3 regions of the Gordonia sp. DT218 genome follow, and region 2 is predicted to be linked to each of the others. Evidence: riboswitches for the same ligand, from Rfam matches in the RefSeq annotation. Region 2 holds a riboswitch; each other region holds the start of a gene.

Region 1 (6,265 bases), 160 kb from region 2:
TATGGCGAGGAGCATCGTGTCGAACTCGAACCCGGCGTGGACCTGCTGATCGGGCTCGAAGCGATCAGCGAGCCCGACGAGCGGGGGATGCGCACGGTGATGTGTGTGCTCAACGGCCAGTTGCGTCCGGTGTCGGTGCGCGACGGTTCGGTGGACTCCGCGGTCGAGGCGGCCGAACGGGCCGACCGCTCCAACCCGCACCACATCGGCGCCCCGTTCGCCGGGGTCGTGTCGTTGAGCGTGGACGTCGGCGACGAGATCGCCGCGGGTGCCGCGATCGGCACCATCGAGGCGATGAAGATGGAGGCCACCATCACCGCACCGCTCGGCGGCAAGGTGGCCCGCGTCGCCGTCGGCGCCGTCACCCAGGTCGCGCCGGGGGATCTGCTGATCGAGATCGGCTGATAGAGATCGGCTGGGCGCACCGCGCACCAACACCCGGAACTCCCGGATACACGCAATGTTCCGTGTGTATCCGGGAGCTCTACGCGTGCCGTCGGTCAGACGAAAGGGACGGTGCCGTCGATGACGAGATCCGCGCGATCCCGGGTGCCGGCGACGAGTGCGGCGTTCGGCCCGTCCACGTTCGCGACCCAGTCACGCGCGGCTTCCGGTGATTTGCCCGCGGCGACATGGCGGGGGAGCAACCGTTCGCGGCGTAGGTTCGCGGGCGTATCCACGTAGTACAGCCGGGTGAGCAATCCGGCGACCGGTGACCAGCCTCCGTCGTCGAGGGCGAGGTAGTTCCCCTCGGTGACGAGGAGGGTTGCTGTCGCCGGGAGTACGAGCGCCGCGGCGATCGGCTCGCCCGCGGTGTGGTCGAAGCCCGGGGCGTAGATGTTGCGGTCGGCGCCGATCGCTCGACTCAGCAACGCGACGTAGCCGTCGGCGTCGAAGGTGTCGGGTGCGCCCTTGCGGTCCGACCTGTTCAATTGCGTCAGAACGGTGTTCGACAGATGGAATCCGTCCATGGGCAGGTACCCGACGAAGCCGTCGCCGTGCAGCCGGCGGTAATACTCGGTGAGTGCGCGTGCGAGCGTGGTTTTTCCCGAACCGGGCGGTCCGGTCACGCCGACCACGATGCGCTCGCCGGTACGGGCGGCGAGCGCATCGTCGAGGTCGGCCAGGACGGACACAGGGGAACGATAGCCCGGCAACTCGCGTGGCTCGCGCCCCAGGACACTTCTGGCCGCACCTTCGTGTTCCGGCCAGGAGTCGAAAGTGCGGCCACAATCCGAAGGTGCGGCCAGAACCGGATGGATCCGATCAGGTGAGTGATGCCCGAACGACCTTGGCCGCCGCGACCATGTTCGTCAGTGACGCGACCACCTCGTCGGTACCGCGCGTCTTGAGCCCGCAGTCGGGATTCACCCAGAGGCGTCTGACTTCGACGGCATCCAGCGCCGAGGACAGCGACTTCTCGATCTCACCGGCGTCGGGAACCCGTGGCGAGTGGATGTCGTACACGCCTGGCCCGACACCGTTGGAGAATCCCACGGCGTTGAGGTCGTCGAGGACCTCCATGTGGGAGCGCGCCGCCTCGATCGATGTGACGTCGGCATCGAGCGCGGCGATGGCCCCGATCACCTCACCGAACTCCGAGTAGCAGAGGTGGGTGTGGACCTGGGTGGAGTCGTCGACACCCGCGGTGGCGAGCCGGAAGGCCGTGACCGCCCACTCGAGGTACGCCGGCTTGTCCGCGTTCCGCAGGGGTAGCAGCTCGCGCAGTGCGGGTTCGTCGACCTGGATGATGCCCGCTCCCGCGCGTTCGAGGTCGACGGTCTCGTCGCGGATCGCCAACGCTATCTGGGATGCCGACTCCGAGACTGGCTGATCGTTGCGGACGAACGACCACGCCAGAATCGTGACCGGACCGGTGAGCATGCCCTTGACCGGCTTTTCGGTCAACGACTGTGCGTAGGTGATCCAGTCGACGGTCATCGGCGCGGGCCGGGACACATCGCCGAACAGGATCGGCGGGCGGACGCAACGGGTTCCGTACGACTGCACCCACCCGTTGGCGGTGGCGAAGAACCCGTTGAGCTGCTCGGCGAAATACTGCACCATGTCATTGCGTTCGGGCTCACCGTGCACCAGCACGTCGAGGCCGATCTTCTCCTGCAGGGCAACGACATCCGCGATCTCGGCGCGCATCCGGCGCAGGTACTCGTCCCGGTCGATCGCGCGGGACCGCAGCGCGGCGCGGGCCTTGCGGATCGCCACGGTCTGCGGGTAGGAGCCGATCGTCGTGGTGGGCAGCACGGGCAGACCTAGTCGCAGGTTCTGCTCGGCGATACGGCCCGCCGCGTCGCCGCGGGTCACGTCTGCGTCGGTGACGGCGGCGAGCCGATCACGAACTGCATTGTCTCGTAGCCGGGTGTCGGTGTCCCGCGTCGCAAGTGCTGCCCGACACGCGTCGAAAGCCTCGGTCTCGGCCTCACGGCCACTGCGAAGCGCGCGCGACAACGTCGCGACCTCGCCGAACTTCTCGGAGGCGAAGGCGAGCCAGCCGCGCAGATTCGGATCGAGCGAGTCCTCCTCGGCCAGGCTGTACGGCACATGAAGCGTGGAGCACGAGGTGGAGACCGCGAGATCACCCGCCGAACCCAGCAGCGTGCCGAGAGTCGCCAGCGCACGATCGAGGTCGGTGCGCCAGATGTTGCGTCCGTCGACGACACCGGCGACGAGCAGCTTCTCCGACAACTCGGGGACCGCGGCCACCGTTGCCACGCTGCCCTCGACCAGGTCGACGGCGATGCCCTCGACTTCGGTTCGGGCGAGCGCTGCCAGCGAATGGCCGGGATCGCCGAAGTAGGTGGCGACGAGGATGGCGGGACGCCGGGTCACGCGGCTCAGTCGTGCGTAGACGGAGCCGGCCAGGTCGGGTAGCCCGTCGACGACGTCGGTCACCAGGGCGGGCTCGTCGAACTGCACCCACTCGACCCCGGCGTCGGTGAGGCGGTCCAGTAGTTCGGCATACAGCGGCACGAGATCGTCGATACGGGTGATCGGCACCGGTCCGTCACCCACTGCTTTCGCCAACGCCAGGAACGTGATCGGTCCCACGACAACCGGCCGGGCCACGATGCCGGCACCGTGCGCCTGCGCCACCTCGGCGAGCACCTTGTCCGGGCGAAGGGCGAAGGTGGTCTCGCTCGAGATCTCCGGTACGAGGTAGTGGTAATTGGTGTCGAACCACTTGGTCATCTCCAGCGGCACGATGTCGGCAGTTCCGCGCGCTGCCGCGAAATAGCGGTCCAGCGGGTTGTCGATGAGGGCGACTCGCGGTGGCAGTGCGTCGAGCATCACCGCGGTGTCGAGTATCTGGTCGTAGTAGGAGAACGTGTTGACCGGGATGGAGTCGATTCCGGTGGCGGCGAGCTCTTCCCACGAGCGGCGGCGCAGATCTGCGGCCGCTGTCTCGAGATCGGTGGCGGTGACCCGGTTTGCCCAATAGCCTTCGATGGCGCGCTTGAGTTCGCGATGCGGGCCGATGCGGGCCGTGCCCAGTGTGGTCGCGGTGAACCGCCGAGCGGATTGGTTCGGTGAAGACATGAGAGTTGTACTCCTGCAAACGATACGGAAGGTCCGCCGCCCTGCAGGGGCAGTCGAGCGAGCAAGCGTCGAGGATGCCGGAATCCCGGACATCGCAACCTCACCAGTTCGACCTGCGCCCAGTCCACGAGACGGCGAGCCACCGGACGCGGCGCGTCCGGTACACCTGGCAGGTCTTCGGGCTCATCGGCGGGCCTTGCCCAGCAACTGCTGAGCGGAGGCATTCCTACTGACCGTCGCTTCCCGGACCAGGGTCCAGTGCATCTGACGGCGGTCGTTCCGACTTACCGCTGCGGGACAGCTCCGGATTCTCACCGGATTCCCTCTTCGTCGGTATCCGTCCAGGACGCCGACGTCGACGCCACCCAGTGGTAGGGCTCAACATGTCCCTCGAGTGGCGAACCAACTGCGTCTTCCACCGTAGCGATGACGGTCGTCGGGCCAACACACGGGACGCCGTCAGACGGTTCACCTTCGTCACGGTTATCTCAAACGTCACAAAGTGTGCGATGATGGTCTCGCGAGTGCCACATGGCTCTCGTGTGCAAAATAGAGAGAAGTACCAGCATCATGGCTCAAGGAACCGTCAAGTGGTTCAACAGCGAAAAAGGCTTCGGCTTCATCGCTCCCGACGACAGCACCGATGGTGACGTTTTCGTTCACTACTCGGCCATTCAGGGCGGCGGATACCGCAGCCTCGAAGAGCAGCAGCGCGTCCAGTTCGAGGTCGAGCAGGGCCCCAAGGGCCCGCAGGCGACCACTGTGACCGCCATCTGACCACAGTCTTCAACAACGAACGCCGCTCGGGTTTCCCGGGCGGCGTTCGTTGTTGTGTCACAAAGCATGTGGCACTACTCCGGCGGCACTGACCGGGTCAGCCGACGGGGTTCGAGTCGGTGGCGCCGCACTGCAGCGCGGCGCGTCGGAGGATTCGCTGGGCGTCCCGGTACAGGTGGCTGTGCTCGGAGCCCGGTGAGCTCGTGCACTGACCGGCCTGCCGCAACAACGTGGCGGCCAGCGCTGACTGGGTCCTGGGCGGAATGACGAGCAGGGTCACCTCGGCGTGATCCGCGGTGATCGACATCAGCGGCAACATGTCAGGCGAATTCTCGGAGTCGAATCCGGGATAGCGCGCGAAATTGCGCCAATTCACGTCGATGCGGGTGATGGTCCCGAGCCTGCTGCGGCCGGCCGCCTGCAGGGCGGGAAGCTCCTGCGAGATCTGCGATGTGTAGGGCAGCCATGCCCCGGCGATCGGGAGTGTGAGGTCGGGTGCGAGTTGGAGACGGGTCGGACCGAGTGCGAGTGGCACGGTCTCGCCGCCGCTCAGTCTCGCCCGGCGGAGTAGGGGTTGTCCTGTGCGTCGGAGAACTGGAGCTCAGAGGTGGCCGTGGTCGCCTGCACGGCCGCATGAGTGGTGTCGGTGCAGTGCGAAAAAAGGTTGGAATCGTTGGACATCGGATATCCGTTCGGAGAGGTGATCGGTGGAGTCCGGCTCGAGAGCGTCGATCCACCGCCGACTCGGTCCGCGCGATTGCGTGGACGCGACATGACGTCGGCTTCATTTCGACTCTACCCCCTGCCCTGTGGCGTCCGTCGCATTCGGGGCACCGGTGGCCGGGCCCGCAGGGAGCGGACGCGCCGCCGATGTGCTCGGTCAGCTGCCCCGGTAGGTCGTGTAGGAATACGGACTGAGCAGCACCGGGACGTGGTAATGGCGGGTGGGGTCGTCGACTGCGAAACAGATGTCGATCTCCGGATAGAAGCCATCGATCCCGTGCGTGTCGAACCACTCTCCGGTGTCGAACACGAGGTGATACGTGCCCGGGGTGAGCGGTGCGGTGCTGATCTGACCGATCCGGCCGTCATCATCGGTGAGCCCTGCGGCCAGTTCGGTTCCGGTCGCGTCCCTCAATGAGATCGAGACGCCGCGGGCCGGGGAGCCGGACACCGCGTCGAGTACATGGGTGGACAGGCCCGTCATGTCGTCGCTCCGTCCTCGAGGTAGATGCTCGCGGGGGTCAGCATCCTCGTCACCCTACTGCGGTTGATCTTCGCCAATTCCATTCGCGTCACACGTCGTTCGGTCTCGGCGTCGTTGTGCATCCGTTGCTTGAGGATGTCGAGGAGTTCATCGGCCGGTCGGCCGTTGGCGAACACGAGATACACGTGGCCGAACTTCTCCTCGTATGCAGCGTTGAGTTTCTTGAGGTCGGTCAGCACCGTTGCGTCGGCACCGGCGACCCCCGATTGCTCTCGCTCCGACGACGGGTTGTCGGGACGGTCGCCGATCCGGGGATGTCCGGCCAAGGCCTCGTCGAGGTCGGTGTCGGTGAGTTCGGCCAGGATGAGATCCGCATACTCGAGCAGCGCCTCGTCGTCGGAGAAGGGGCGGGCCTTGGCGACCCGTAGGGCCCAGATCGACGAGCTGCAGCACTCATAGAGCTGATGGATGGCCTGGCGTTCGGAGAGTTCGTTGAAACTGGACAATCCACGCCAATCGACACGCCTCATGCGGCCAGCCTAGGAGAGTTCGGGCTGTCGGCTGAACCGGGCCGACGTGATCGGATTGGCATCGGCCACCAGGTCGTCGAACCGGTAGTTGGCGATTTTCGCGATCTCGATGAGGGCAAAGGACTTCTCACTGGTCTGCGCGTTGTCCATCCGGGCCCAGCCGCTGCGCAGTACCCGGTCGTATCGTTCGGTCTCC
Region 2 (6,265 bases):
GGTGCCGTCGCGGACGCCGGGACGGACACGGCCCGCAGCACGGGCACCGCGGTCATCCGCGACAACTCGATGGTCACCTCGCGTGTGAGGTCGAGCAGCGACAGTCCGAGAGCGCCGGCGACCGCGGCGAGCAGTTCCGACGATGCGTCCTTTCGGCCCCGTTCGATCTCGGAGAGATACTGGCTCGAGACACCTGCCCGCCGCGCGGTCTCCACCAGGCGTTCGCCGCGGTCGTGGCGATGTCGTCGGATGACGCGTCCGGTGACCTCGCGCCACAGGGGTTCGGCTGTCTGCGGTCCGGCGTCCATGGGCCGATGGTAGGTCGCCACCGAGCGTTGGCACCGCGGGTTCTGCTGTCAGCAGAACCCGCGGTTCTCAGAACCCCGTCGACCGGAGGTAACGGGCGACCGTGGTGATCGCGCTCGGATTGCGCGGGCCTTCCACGAGCGCCGCATACGGCAGCGCGAGAAACCGCTTGTGGCGTACGGCATCGGTCTGCGACATCAGTGGATGGGTCTCCAGCTGCCGGATCTTCGCCGCGACCGTGTTCTGCGGCCCCGCACCGTAGTCCACGATCAGGATGACCTGCGGGTCACGTTGTGCGGCCGCCTCCCATGATGTGGATGTCCACGAATTCGCCAGGTCGCCAAAGATGTTCGTACCACCGGCCACCGAGATGATCTGCTCCGGTGCGGCGTATTTCCCGGAGGTGAACGGGTTGGGATCAGCGCTGTCGAAGAGGAACACCCGTGCCCGGCGGTCGGCAGGCGGCGCTTCCTCGTTGGCCTTCGTCACCTCGGCCCGATAGTCGGTGACCAGGGCATCCGCACGGTCGCGGACGCCGAAGATGTCTCCGATGTTCGCCAGATCGGAATACAACGCGTCGAGGGGCGGCATTATGCCGCGCTCGGTGGTCCCCGGCTGACGGCATGCCTCGGTCAACTGGTACGGCGTCGCGCCCAGACTGCGAATCCATTCCGGCGTCACCCCGGTCGACTCCTTGAACCCGTAATTCCACCCCGCGAAGACGAAGTCGGGATTCGCCGACTGGATGACCTCACGTGTGAATCCGTCCCCCAGGAAAGTGGTCCGTTCGAAATCTGCCCGCCACGGCGAGGATTCGATGTCCCGTTCTTTGCCGGCATATGTGGTGTATCCGGCCATTCGGTCGGACAGGCCGAGCGCGAACATGATCTCGGTGATACCGGTGTCGTTCGTGACCACCCGGTCGGGACGTCCGGGCACGGTCAGCGGTGCACGGCAGTTCTCCACGCTGACCTCTCCGCCTGCCTCCTTCGGCGCGGCGCCCTCCACCTGCGCACCACAGCCCGACAACACCAGCAATGCCGACAGACCCGTGATCACCGATCTCGTTCTCATTCCGCTTCTTTCTCGTCGAAGATGACTTGGGGAACATTCAGGCGTGGATGGTCGAACACATGACTGCCGATGCCGAAGAAGCGGTGAATCGCCGCAGGTGTGAGAACCTCGCGTGGTGTGCCGGCCGCGGCGACCCGACCGGCCGCCAGGACCACGAGCCGGTCGCAGAATTGCGCGGCGATGTTCAGATCGTGCAACGCCGCGACGACTGTGACCTCTCGATCGCGCGCCGCACGCAACACTGCGTACTGATGTCGGACATCGAGGTGGTTCGTCGGTTCGTCGAGAACCAGGACCTCCGGCTCCTGCGCGAATGCGCGGGCGATCAGAACCCGCTGGGCCTCCCCGCCCGACAGAGACGTGAAAGCTCGGTCGACGAGATGGGTGACGCCCGCGTCGTGCATCGCCTGGGCACAGATCTCCCGGTCGCGGCGGGCAGTCGAGGCCGTCAGCGATCGGTGCGGCAGACGACCGGTCGCGACCACCTCCGCTGCCGTGAAGTCGAAGTCGAGCGCGATCCGCTGGGTGAGGGCTGCCACCTGACGAGCGTTGTCCCGCATGCTGATCGACGTGATGTCGCGGTCGCCCACCCGTACACGCCCCCGAGTCGGGTCGAGTGCGCGATACAGGCAACGCAGCATCGTCGACTTGCCGCTGCCGTTGGGGCCGATGATGCCCAGGAAACTGCCCGGCGGCGCGTGGACGGTCACGTCACGAAGGATCGTCGCATGTCCGATCTCGACACCCACTTCGTCGTAGTCGACCCCCCGCATCACCCCGCCTCCGTACCGCGCCGGCGCATCAGGAGCAGGAAGACCGGCACCCCGACCGCGGCCGTGATCGCACCGAGCGGGAGTTCTTGCGGTGGGACGAGCGTTCGGGCAAGCAGATCCGCGGCGACGAGGAACACCGCGCCGATGAGCGGGGTGACCACCACCAACCGGCGATGGTCGGCGCCCACCAGAAGTCGCGCCACATGCGGCACCACCAGCCCGACGAACCCGATCGCCCCACACACCGAGACCATGACGCCGGTCATGAGCGCGGCCACGATGAACAGCAGCATGCGGAATCGTGAGGCGCGCAAGCCGAGTGACGCGGACACCTCGTCGCCCATTGCCAACGCGTTGAGCTGGCGGGCCAATCCTGCGACGACCACGAGGCCGACCAGCACCACCGCCGCCACGAGCCCTGCGGTGTGCCAGCTCGTCGCGGCCAGACTGCCCAACAACCAGAACATCACGCTGCGAGCGGCATCTCCGGCGGGCGCGAGGAAGACCAGCACTGTGGTCAATGCCGAAAACCCGTAACCCAGAGCGGTTCCGGTGAGCACCAGCCGCAGCGGTGTGAGACCGCCGGCCGATCTCGCGATTGCGAAAACGATCACGGTGGCGACCAACGCCCCCACGAACGCAGCGGCCGGGAGCGCGTAGACACCGACTCCGGCGAAGACACCGAACAGCACCACCGCGGTGGCGCCCACTGACGCTCCCGACGAGATACCGAGCACGTACGGGTCGGCCAGCGCGTTGCGGACCATTGCCTGCACCACGAGGCCGACGGTGCTCAGTCCCGCCCCGACCAGGGCACCGGTGAGAACGCGAGGGAGTCGCGAATCGACCACGATCCGGTAGTCGGCGGCATCCCCGGCGGTGACCACGCCGCCGGTCAGGTCGGCCCACACATAGCCGACGGCATCGCGCCACGGGACGTGTGCCGTACCGAAGATGAGCCCGAGCACGGAGATCGTCAGGAGCCCCGACACGCAGAGCACACTCAGCACGCTCACGCGCAACCACTGCCCGGTCATCCCACCTCGTCACTCACCGAGGACACACGACGACGCCGACAGGTCGGCGGCACCGACCATGTCCCACGGAGTCGATGTCGACCGCGGCACGCCGCCGCGGTCACGTCGGCAGGTCTTCGGACTCCCGGACACGGCACAGTTCGTGCCACCTACTGACGGCCGCTTCCCAGGTCATCGCTGACCCAGTGCTCCTGGCCGCTGTCGTTTCCGGTCACCGCTGCGGGGCAGCCCTGGATTCGCACCAGATTCCCTCTTACGCTCGATCCGGACGAACCGGACGAAGACCGACGCAGCACCGAACTTAGCAGCCGACTCGATCGGCCCCGCAGCGCCGTCATACGATGCGGGCCATGCATCCGCAGGCACGCGCCCTCGACAAGGTTCGGGGTTGCGTTGTCGGCGCGTCGTCGGGGGTCACCTCGACCATCGCGCACGCAGCCGCGGGCGGCGGGTTGCCCGACTCCACGGCCCTCACTCTTCTGGTCGCGGTGTGCGCGGGGCTCGGCTGGACCGCCACCGCCGCCTCCCCGCCGCGCGCCGGATGGCCGGGCCTCGTCGGCATGCTCGTCGGCGGACAGCTCGTGGGTCACCTCGCACTCGCCGCCCTTTCTCATCACCACGCCACGCTGCTGACTCCCTCGATGGCGACCTTTCACATCGTCGCCACCGTGGTGGCGGTCGCCCTGGCGATCGGTCTGGAGACCGCGGTGATCGCCGCCCTGTCGGTGGTGATCCGGGCCGTTCTCACGCTCATCTCGGCGCCAGTCGACGTCTCGATGTCCTGGAGCGTGCTGCCCGCGACCGACGACCGCCTGCGGCCCGGCCGCAGGTGTGTCCGCCCGGTGGGTACCCGGGGTCCCCCGATCCCGGCGATGTGACCATTCCTCACCCTCGCTGACCTGCTCGCGTGTCGACCACGCGCGGCGGTCGGCTCTCTGCGTATGCGCACGACCTCATCTGTCGTGCGGCGCATCCAGCTCTCGAAAGGCGGACCTCTGTGTCCCTCACCCAGGAACCACCCCGACAGCCGCTCGACTCCTCGCCACCGACCGACCCGGCCGATCGCCGGCCCGGTGGGCGCCACATCGGCTGGGAACCGTTGGTGCGACGACTCCACTTCTATGCCGGCATCCTGATCGCACCGTTTCTGATCGTCGCGGTCGTCAGCGGAGGCCTCTACGCACTCGCACCCGGTCTCGAGAAGGTCGTCTACCGCGAGCAACTGCACACCGACAGCACGGGTCAGGCCCGCCCCGTGGCCGATCAGATCCGCGCGGCCATGGCCACCCGACCGGATCTCGCTCTCTCCGCCGTGCGTCCGGCAGCCGCGCCAGGTGACACCACGCGCGTGCTGTTCGACGACGAGTCGCTCGGAGAATCGGAGCGGATGGCGGTCTTCGTCGATCCGGTCACCGCGCGCCCGGTCGGCGAGCTGGTGAGCTACGGGAGTGCCGGGGCCTTACCGCTGCGGACCTGGATCAGCCAGTTGCATCGTCACCTCCATCTGGGAGAACCTGGTCGCGTCTACAGCGAACTCGCGGCGTCGTGGCTGTGGGTGATCGCACTGGCGGGTCTCGCGTTGTGGATTGCGCGGTATCGCCGGATGAGGCGTGACCGGAAGGCTCGGCTGATCAGCGTCGACCGTTCAACCGAGGGCCGGGCCCGCACACTGAACTGGCATGGTGCCGTGGGTGTCTGGATCGTCGTGGGGGTGCTGTTCCTGTCGGCGACCGGCCTCACCTGGTCGCGCTTCGCCGGCGACAACATCGGCGAGCTGCGTCAGGCACTGAGCTGGACGACCCCGAGTGTGTCGACCTCCCTTGACGACTCCGCCACGTCCGCCGGTGCACACAGCGGACACGGCGACCACACGGCCGGGCATGACGGCGCCGGGGGTGCTGCCGTCGCCGATGCCGTCGGACAGGTGGACTCGGTTCTGGCAGTTGCCGATCGGATCGGGGTGACCGACGACGTCGAGGTGTCCGTACCGACAGGTCCGGCGACCGCATTCACGGTGGCAGAGACGCGCCGGCCATGGCAGTTCTCGCCGAACTCGGTCTCCATCGACGGAGCGACCGGACATGTCGTCGATGCCTCGTGGTTCGCCGACTGGCCCCTGGCCGCACAACTGACCACGTGGGGCATCGCCCTGCACATGGGTCTGTTGTTCGGTCTCGTCAACCAGATCGCGCTACTGCTGTTGGCGATCGGCCTTCTCGCAGTGATCGTGCGGGGCTATCAGATGTGGTGGCAACGCCGACCCCGGCGAGCGCACCGCTTCCTCGCTGTGGGGCGGCCACCGCTGCGTGGCGCGTGGCGAGGGGTGCCGGTCACGACGATCGCGGCGGTCATCGTGATCGTCGCGGCGGTCGGGTGGTTCATCCCGCTCCTCGGCATCAGTCTTGCTGCGTTCATCCTCGTCGACGGAGCCGTCGGATACGCGAACCAGTTGCGGCGCAAGCGGAGCTGAGCGTTGCGGTGGGACCGGATCGGGCCGGTCCCACCGCGACGTCGCCGACCGGGCACACTTTCGCGCCGAGTGTGCGCATCTGGATGACGCGACACAGCAGGTCCGGAGGCGTCCGGCATAGGCCGGTCAGCTCTGGGCCAGCGTCGCCAGCACGGCGGTGCTGGCCTCCCAGCCCATGCACTTGTCGGTGACCGACTGGCCGTAGGTCAGCGGTCGGGCATCGGGCGACTGCGCACCCGGCTCGAGGAAGCTCTCCAGCATGACGCCACTGATCGGCACCGTTTCATCCGCGCGCCGAAGCGAGCGGATCGCAGCGGCGATCTCGTCGGCGACTGCGGCCTGGCGAACGTGATCCTTGCCGGAGTTTGCGTGCGAACAATCGATCATCACCCGTTGCGGCAGTGAGGCTTTCGCGAGAGAGTTGACGGCAGTCGCAATGGACTCGGCATCGAAGTTCGGCCCGGCGGTGCCACCACGCAGGATCACGTGGCAGTCGTCGTTACCCGCGGTCTCCACCACGGATCCGTGGCCGAAGTCGTCAACTCCGAAGAAGACATGTTGCGCCGCTGCGGCTTTCACGCCGTCGATCGCGACCTGGATGTTGC
Region 3 (6,265 bases), 140 kb from region 2:
ACGGTCCGTGCGTGCGTGCGTATCTACCGACCAGGTCGCCGACCGGGTCGGGCACGGGCTCGAGGTAGGCGGCCGGGATGCCCATCGGTGCGGGTACCCCGAGGGCGTCGCGAAGCCGTGCGGTGTCGTCGATCGCCGCCCACCGTGGCCGTCCGCCGTGATTGACGGAGATGATCTGCCCGGTCCGATGCAGGGCGGTGAGATGGTCGAGGGCCGGCTCCGCGCCGCGGTAGCGATCAGTGACGTCCTCGGTGCTCAGCGGGCCCAGCCAGCGCAGCAGGTCGATGATGTCTTCGGCGTCGCGGGCCTGCCGGTCGGGGGACAGACGCTGCAGGCGTGCGGTGACCTCCGCGATGACCGCGGGGTCGAGGAGTTCACGGAGATCGACCCGCCCGAGCAGTTGCGCCAGCAGGCTGGTGTCCAGTGAGAGGGCGGCGGCGCGTCGCTCGGCGAGCGGGGCGTCGTCGGCGTACATGAACGCACCCACGTAGCCGAACAACATGGACGCGGCGAAGGGCGACGGACTGGCGGTCTCGGTCTCGACGATCCGGATGCGGCGTTGCCGGATTCGGGTGAGCAGATCGACGAGGGCGGGTAGATCGTAGACGTCCTGCAGGCATTCGCGCACCGCTTCCAGCACGATCGGGAAGTCGGGGAACTTCGATGCGACGGAGAGCAATTGGGCGCTGCGCTGACGTTGCTGCCACAGCGGGGCGCGACGTCCCGGGTCTCGCCGGGGGAGTAGCAGCGCCCGCGCCGCACATTCGCGGAATCGGGAGGCGAACATCGACGAGTCGGCAAGGGCATCGGTGACGAGCTGTTCGATGTCGTCCGGATCGACGACGAAGACACCGGTCCCGGGCGGGTCGTCGTCGGTGTCGGGCAGGCGCACGATGATGCCGTCGTCGGATGCGGTGGTCGCACCCTCGATGCCGAGAGTGTTCTGCAGGCGTGCGGAAATCGCGCTCGCCCACGGGGCGTGGACGCGTAATCCGTAGGGGGAGTGCAGGATGAGACGCCAGTCGCCGAGCTCGTCGCGGAAGCGTTCGACGACGAGCGTGCGGTCGGTGGGGAGGTGACCGGTGGCCTCTTTCTGTTCGCCGATCAGGGCGGCCAGGTTGTCGCGGGCGAAGTCGGTGAGGCCGAGGCGTGCGGCATGCTCGGCGAGGGTGTCGGGATCGGCGACGGCTCCGGTGAACTTGCCGATGGCGGCGCCGAGTTCGGCGGGGCGGCCGACGGTGTCGCCGATCCAGAAGGGGAGGCGACCGGGCTGCCCGTAGGCGGGGGAGACCAGGACCCGGTCGTGCGTGATGTCCTCGATGCGCCAGCTCGTCGCACCGAGGGCGAACACGTCGCCCACCCGTGACTCGTAGACCATCTCCTCGTCTAGTTCACCGACCCTGGTGGACTTCTCGCCGACCATGAAGACGCCGAACAGGCCACGGTCGGGGATTGAGCCGCCCGAGGTGACGGCGAGCCGTTGCGCGCCCCGGCGGCCCGAGAGAGTCCCGGCGTCGCGGTCCCAGATGGCCCGTGGACGCAACTCGGCGAACTCGTCGGAGGGAAATCGTCCGGAGATCAGGTCGAGTGTGGCGTCGAACACCTGCCGACCCAGTTCGCGATACGGCCCTGCACGCCGTACGACGTCGAACCAGTGGTCGACGTCGAGGTCGTCGATCGCGACCGCCGCGATCGTCTGCTGGGCGAGGATGTCGAGCGGGTTCTGTGGGACCCGGAGTTCCTCGATCGCGCCGTCGAGCATCCGCTCGACGGTCACCGTGCAGTGGATGAGGTCGGTGCGGTGCTTCGGGAACAGCACGCCCTGCGAGATCTCGCCGACCTGGTGACCGGCCCGTCCGATCCGCTGCAGACCGTTCGCGACCGACGGTGGGGCCTCCACCTGGATGACGAGGTCGACTGCGCCCATGTCGATGCCGAGCTCCAGCGAACTCGTCGCCACCACACAGGCGAGGCGGCCCGACTTCAGATCGTCCTCGATCTGTGCGCGCTGTTCCTTGCTGACCGAACCGTGGTGGGCACGGGCCAGGACGGGTTCGGCGCCGGAGCTCGCGCCGCTGGCCATGACGAAGGCCGGTGCCCCGCCGGCGACGGTCGGATTGTGGGTGACCGGTGCGGCCGTACCCGTGGTTCGTTCGGCATGGATCTCGTTGAGCCGCGCGGTCAGCCGCTCGGCGAGCCGCCGCGAGTTGGCGAACACGATCGTGGCCCGGTTCTTCTCGATCAGGTCGACGATCGACGATTCGACATACGGCCACAACGAACCGGCGGTCGGCGAGAACGCGTCGTCGAGGTCGTCGCCGGCAGTCGACTCGGGCGGCGGGATGTTGGCCATGTCCTCGACGGGGACGTCGACGCGGAGGTCGAAGGTTTTGGTGGCCGGTGGTCTGACCACCCGGCACGGCGCTGCGCCACCGAGGAAGCGGGCGACCACCTCCGGCGGGCGGACCGTCGCGGACAGTCCGATGCGTTGCGCGGGTCGGTCGAGCAGTTCGTCGAGTCGTTCGAGGGTCAGCGCCAGGTGCGTGCCGCGTTTGGTGGCCGCGACGGCATGCACCTCGTCGACGATCACGGTGTCGACGTCGGTGAGGGTCTCGCGGGCGGCCGACGTCAACATCAGGTAGAGCGATTCGGGCGTGGTGATCAGGATGTCCGGCGGCGTCTTGACCAGCGACCGCCGCTGTGCCGGCGACGTGTCACCGGAGCGCACGCCGACGGTGATGTTCGGTTCGGCCAGGCCCAGTTCCTGGGCTGCCCGCGTGATGCCGGTGAGCGGTGCCCGCAGATTGCGTTCCACGTCGACGGCGAGGGCCTTGAGGGGGGAGATGTACACGACCCGGGTGGCGTGCTTCCGGTCGGGCTCCGCGGCCAGGCGGTCGAGTGCCCACAGGAACGCCGACAGTGTCTTGCCCGAGCCGGTCGGCGCGATGACCAGGGTGTTGTCGCCGTCGGCGATGGATTTCCAGGCCCCGGTCTGCGCCGGGGTCGGCTTGTCGAAGGCGCCGGTGAACCACCGCCCCGTCGGGGCGGTGAATCGATCGAGGACAGAGGCCTTGCGGGGCACATGGCCATCATCCCTCACGTCACCGACAGGCCCGGGTATACAGTCAACCCACACCAGTGCGCGGGAATCCGGTGGGACTCCGGAGCGGTCGCGCCGCTGTGATCCCGTTTGTCGTCGTCAGGATGCCTTTCGGGAGAGTCAGAATACCGCTCTGGTGACCATGTTCGACAACTCGATGGGACGCGAAATCCCAGGGAAAGGAACATCATGGCTTCGACCTCGTCGGCCGTCGCGGGTAAGGCTCGCGCACTCGCGGTGCCGGATCTGTCTGTCGTCAGTGCGGCCCTCTGGCTGACCCTCACCGTCCTCGTGGCGGCGTTGGCCTATTACTTCATCGGCTACGACCAGGGCGCCTGGTCGGTCTTCGGCACCGACACGCACATCCACGAGTTCGTCCACGACTCGCGTCACTTCCTCGGCTTCCCCTGCCACTGAGTCGCCAGGACAGGGAGACAACAGCACATGGAGAAGAAGTTCATCGGCGCGGGCCTGCTGTCGGGCCTGATCGCCGGAATCGTCGCGTATGTATTCGCCCGGCTGTTCATCGAGCCGCAGGTCGCCAAGGCGATCGACTACGAAGAAGGGCGCTCGCACGCCGAAGAGATGCTCGCGGGTGATCACGGTGCACACGAGCACGGAGAGGTCTTCACCCGTTCGATCCAGGAAAACATCGGCGCCGGCGTCGGCACGGTCGTGTTCGCAATCTGCATGGGCGCGTTCTTCGCGGTCGCGTTCACGATCTTGTGGGCCTACCTGGGCCGGCACTACCCGGCGACCGACCCTCGCATGGTGGCGGGCGCACTCGGCGTGATCGGATTTGTGGCCGTCTTCGGGGTGCCGTTCTTCGCCTATCCGGCCAATCCACCGGCCGTCGGCGACGCCGACACGATCGGCGCGCGCAGCGGCGCGTTCCTGACGATCACCCTGCTGTCGCTGGCGTTCGCGATCGCCGCGGTGGTGCTCGCCTTGTGGCTACGACCGAGACTGGGCGGGCTGCTGTCGGGTGTCGCCGCCACCATCGGGTATCTCGTGGCGGTGACGATCACCATCGCGTTGCTGCCCGCGTTCGACGAGGTCCCGGGCCCGGTCGCCAACGATTCGGGACAGATCACGTTCCCTGGCTTCCCGGGCGACGTGATCAGCGATTTCCGGGTCTACACGATCGCCAACCAGGTCATCCTGTGGACCGTGCTGACCGTCGTGTTCGCGGCGATCCTTGGACGTCTCGCCAGACCCGTGGTGACCGCGGATGCGACAACCGGCGACAAAATCGTCGCCGAGCAGGGCTGACAGCGGACATTGCTCATCGTCACCGCCGGCCGCACCGGTCCCAACCGATCGGTGCGGTTCGGCGGTGATCTGTCCCTGGACGAGCGGGGTCGCCGCGACATGGCATCGCTGGCCGCCTCGGCTCGAGACGTCGGTGTGGTGATCGGCGGTCCAGAACGGGCGACTCGTGAGTCGAGTGAGCTGCTGGGTGCCGTCCACTCCGTCGACGACAGGCTGGCGACGTTGGATGTCGGTGACTGGTCGGGGCGGATACCCGAGGAGATCGATCCCGACGACCTGCGGGCGTGGTTCACCGACCCGTCCGCACGACCCCACGGCGGCGAGGCGATCGTCGAGTTCGTCGAACGCATCCACCGGTGGCGCTCCGCCGTCGATCCGACGCCGGGTGCGTGCGTGGTCGCGATGCCGGTGGCCCAGGCGTTGCTGACCGCCGATGCGACCCAATACTTCTCAGTCGAGGTCCGCCCCGCGACGGTCTACGAGGTCGGCCCCGATCGATGAAACAGGATCGCCAGAGTGTCCCTTTACTTCCGCAATGACTCCTGACACAGTGTTCAGCAAGTAACTGAAACATGTTCTGATCTTGGGGAGTGTGCGGCGATGTTCGAGTGGTCCGAAGAAGACCTGATGGTCCGAGATGCGTTGCGAGCGTTCATCGACAAGGAGATCAAGCCGCACATCGACGAGCTCGAGACCGGCCAGCTGCCGCCGTATGACATCACTCGAAAGTTGCTGTCGGCCTTCGGGGTGGACGCGATGGCGAAAGACGGGCTGGAGAAGGAACTGGCCGCCGAGGCCGCCGGCGAGAAGGGCTCCGGTGGCGGTGGCGGCGGCATGGCCAATTCCATGTTCCTCATCCTGAACATGGAGCTCGCGGGCGTCAGCCTGGGTCTGGTGGCGTCCATGGGCGTCAGCATGGGACTCACCGTCTCGACCATCCGGGGCAAGGGCACGCTGGCGCAGAAGAAGCGCTGGCTCCCCGAACTCGTCACCATGGAGAAAGTCGGGGCCTGGGCGATCACCGAGCCCGATTCCGGCTCGGATGCCCTCGGCGGCATGAAGACAAGCGTCAAGCGCGACGGGGACGACTACATCCTCAAAGGGCAGAAGACCTTCATCACCAACGGTCCCTACGCCGACACGATCGTCGTCTTCGCCAAACTCGACGAAGGCAATGACACCCCGATCCGGGATCGTAAGGTTCTCTCGTTCGTCCTGGACAAGGGCATGCCGGGTCTGACCCAGGGCAAGTCGTTCAAGAAGATGGGCATGATGAGCTCGCCGACGGGCGAATTGTTCTTCGACGACGTCCGCGTGGGCAAGGATCGTCTGCTCGGCGAGACCGAGGACACCGGTGCCGACACCCGTGGTTCGGAAGGCGCCAAGGCCGGTTTCACCGCCGAGCGCGTCGGCATCGCGGCCCTGTCGCTGGGCATCATCAACGAGGCCGAGAGGCTGTCCATCGAGTACGCCAAGTCGCGCACGCTATGGGGACAGGACATCGGGCAGTTCCAGCTCATCCAGCTCAAGCTCGCCGAGATGGAGATCGCCCGAATCAATGTGCAGAACATGCTTTTCAGTGCCATCGAACGTGCCAAGGCCGGGAAGCCGCTGAGCCTGGCGGAGGCGTCGGCGATGAAGCTGTATTCATCGCGGGCGGCCACCGAGGTGGCCATGGAGGCCGTCCAGCTGTTCGGCGGCAACGGCTACATGTCCGAATATCGGGTGGAACAGCTTGCCCGCGATGCGAAGTCACTGATGATCTATGCGGGAAGCAACGAGATCCAGGTGACGCATGTGGCCAAGGGGTTGCTGCGTCAGGGTCGTTGAGCGCGCAACGCCCGATCATGTGCCCATGAGGGTGAGCACGATCAGCGCGACGTTGAGAATGAC

Evidence for each region. Region 2 has a riboswitch for cobalamin ahead of ACPXCG_RS01260 (FecCD family ABC transporter permease). Riboswitches for the same ligand answer to the same signal wherever they lie in the genome.
Region 1: linked by a shared signal. The riboswitch ahead of metE (5-methyltetrahydropteroyltriglutamate--homocysteine S-methyltransferase) and the one ahead of ACPXCG_RS01260 (FecCD family ABC transporter permease) in region 2 are both predicted to bind cobalamin.
Region 3: linked by a shared signal. The riboswitch ahead of ACPXCG_RS00610 (CbtB domain-containing protein) and the one ahead of ACPXCG_RS01260 (FecCD family ABC transporter permease) in region 2 are both predicted to bind cobalamin.

Annotation. Positions count from the first base shown of each region.
Region 1 covers NZ_JBNCNS010000001.1:113,612-119,876, reverse strand. Annotated here, with positions in the region: gene ACPXCG_RS00565 (pyruvate carboxylase) at 1-405, shown strand, start outside; gene ACPXCG_RS00560 (nucleoside/nucleotide kinase family protein) at 501-1,136, opposite strand; gene metE (5-methyltetrahydropteroyltriglutamate--homocysteine S-methyltransferase) at 1,267-3,555, opposite strand; cobalamin riboswitch at 3,707-3,916, opposite strand; gene ACPXCG_RS00550 (cold-shock protein) at 4,126-4,332, shown strand; gene ACPXCG_RS00545 (DUF5994 family protein) at 4,430-4,867, opposite strand; gene ACPXCG_RS00540 (hypothetical protein) at 4,882-5,013, opposite strand; gene uraH (hydroxyisourate hydrolase) at 5,213-5,539, opposite strand; gene uraD (2-oxo-4-hydroxy-4-carboxy-5-ureidoimidazoline decarboxylase) at 5,536-6,069, opposite strand; gene ACPXCG_RS00525 (solute carrier family 23 protein) at 6,079-6,265, opposite strand, start outside.
Region 2 covers NZ_JBNCNS010000001.1:269,270-275,534, forward strand. Annotated here, with positions in the region: gene ACPXCG_RS01245 (helix-turn-helix domain-containing protein) at 1-308, opposite strand, end outside; gene ACPXCG_RS01250 (ABC transporter substrate-binding protein) at 376-1,380, opposite strand; gene ACPXCG_RS01255 (ABC transporter ATP-binding protein) at 1,377-2,153, opposite strand; gene ACPXCG_RS01260 (FecCD family ABC transporter permease) at 2,153-3,190, opposite strand; cobalamin riboswitch at 3,281-3,494, opposite strand; gene ACPXCG_RS01265 (hypothetical protein) at 3,541-4,068, shown strand; gene ACPXCG_RS01270 (PepSY-associated TM helix domain-containing protein) at 4,188-5,660, shown strand; gene ACPXCG_RS01275 (3-deoxy-7-phosphoheptulonate synthase) at 5,787-6,265, opposite strand, start outside.
Region 3 covers NZ_JBNCNS010000001.1:131,131-137,395, reverse strand. Annotated here, with positions in the region: gene ACPXCG_RS00615 (ATP-dependent helicase) at 1-3,082, opposite strand, end outside; cobalamin riboswitch at 3,121-3,251, shown strand; gene ACPXCG_RS00610 (CbtB domain-containing protein) at 3,290-3,517, shown strand; gene ACPXCG_RS00605 (CbtA family protein) at 3,545-4,372, shown strand; gene ACPXCG_RS00600 (histidine phosphatase family protein) at 4,382-4,873, shown strand; gene ACPXCG_RS00595 (acyl-CoA dehydrogenase family protein) at 4,973-6,202, shown strand; gene ACPXCG_RS00590 (Nramp family divalent metal transporter) at 6,218-6,265, opposite strand, start outside.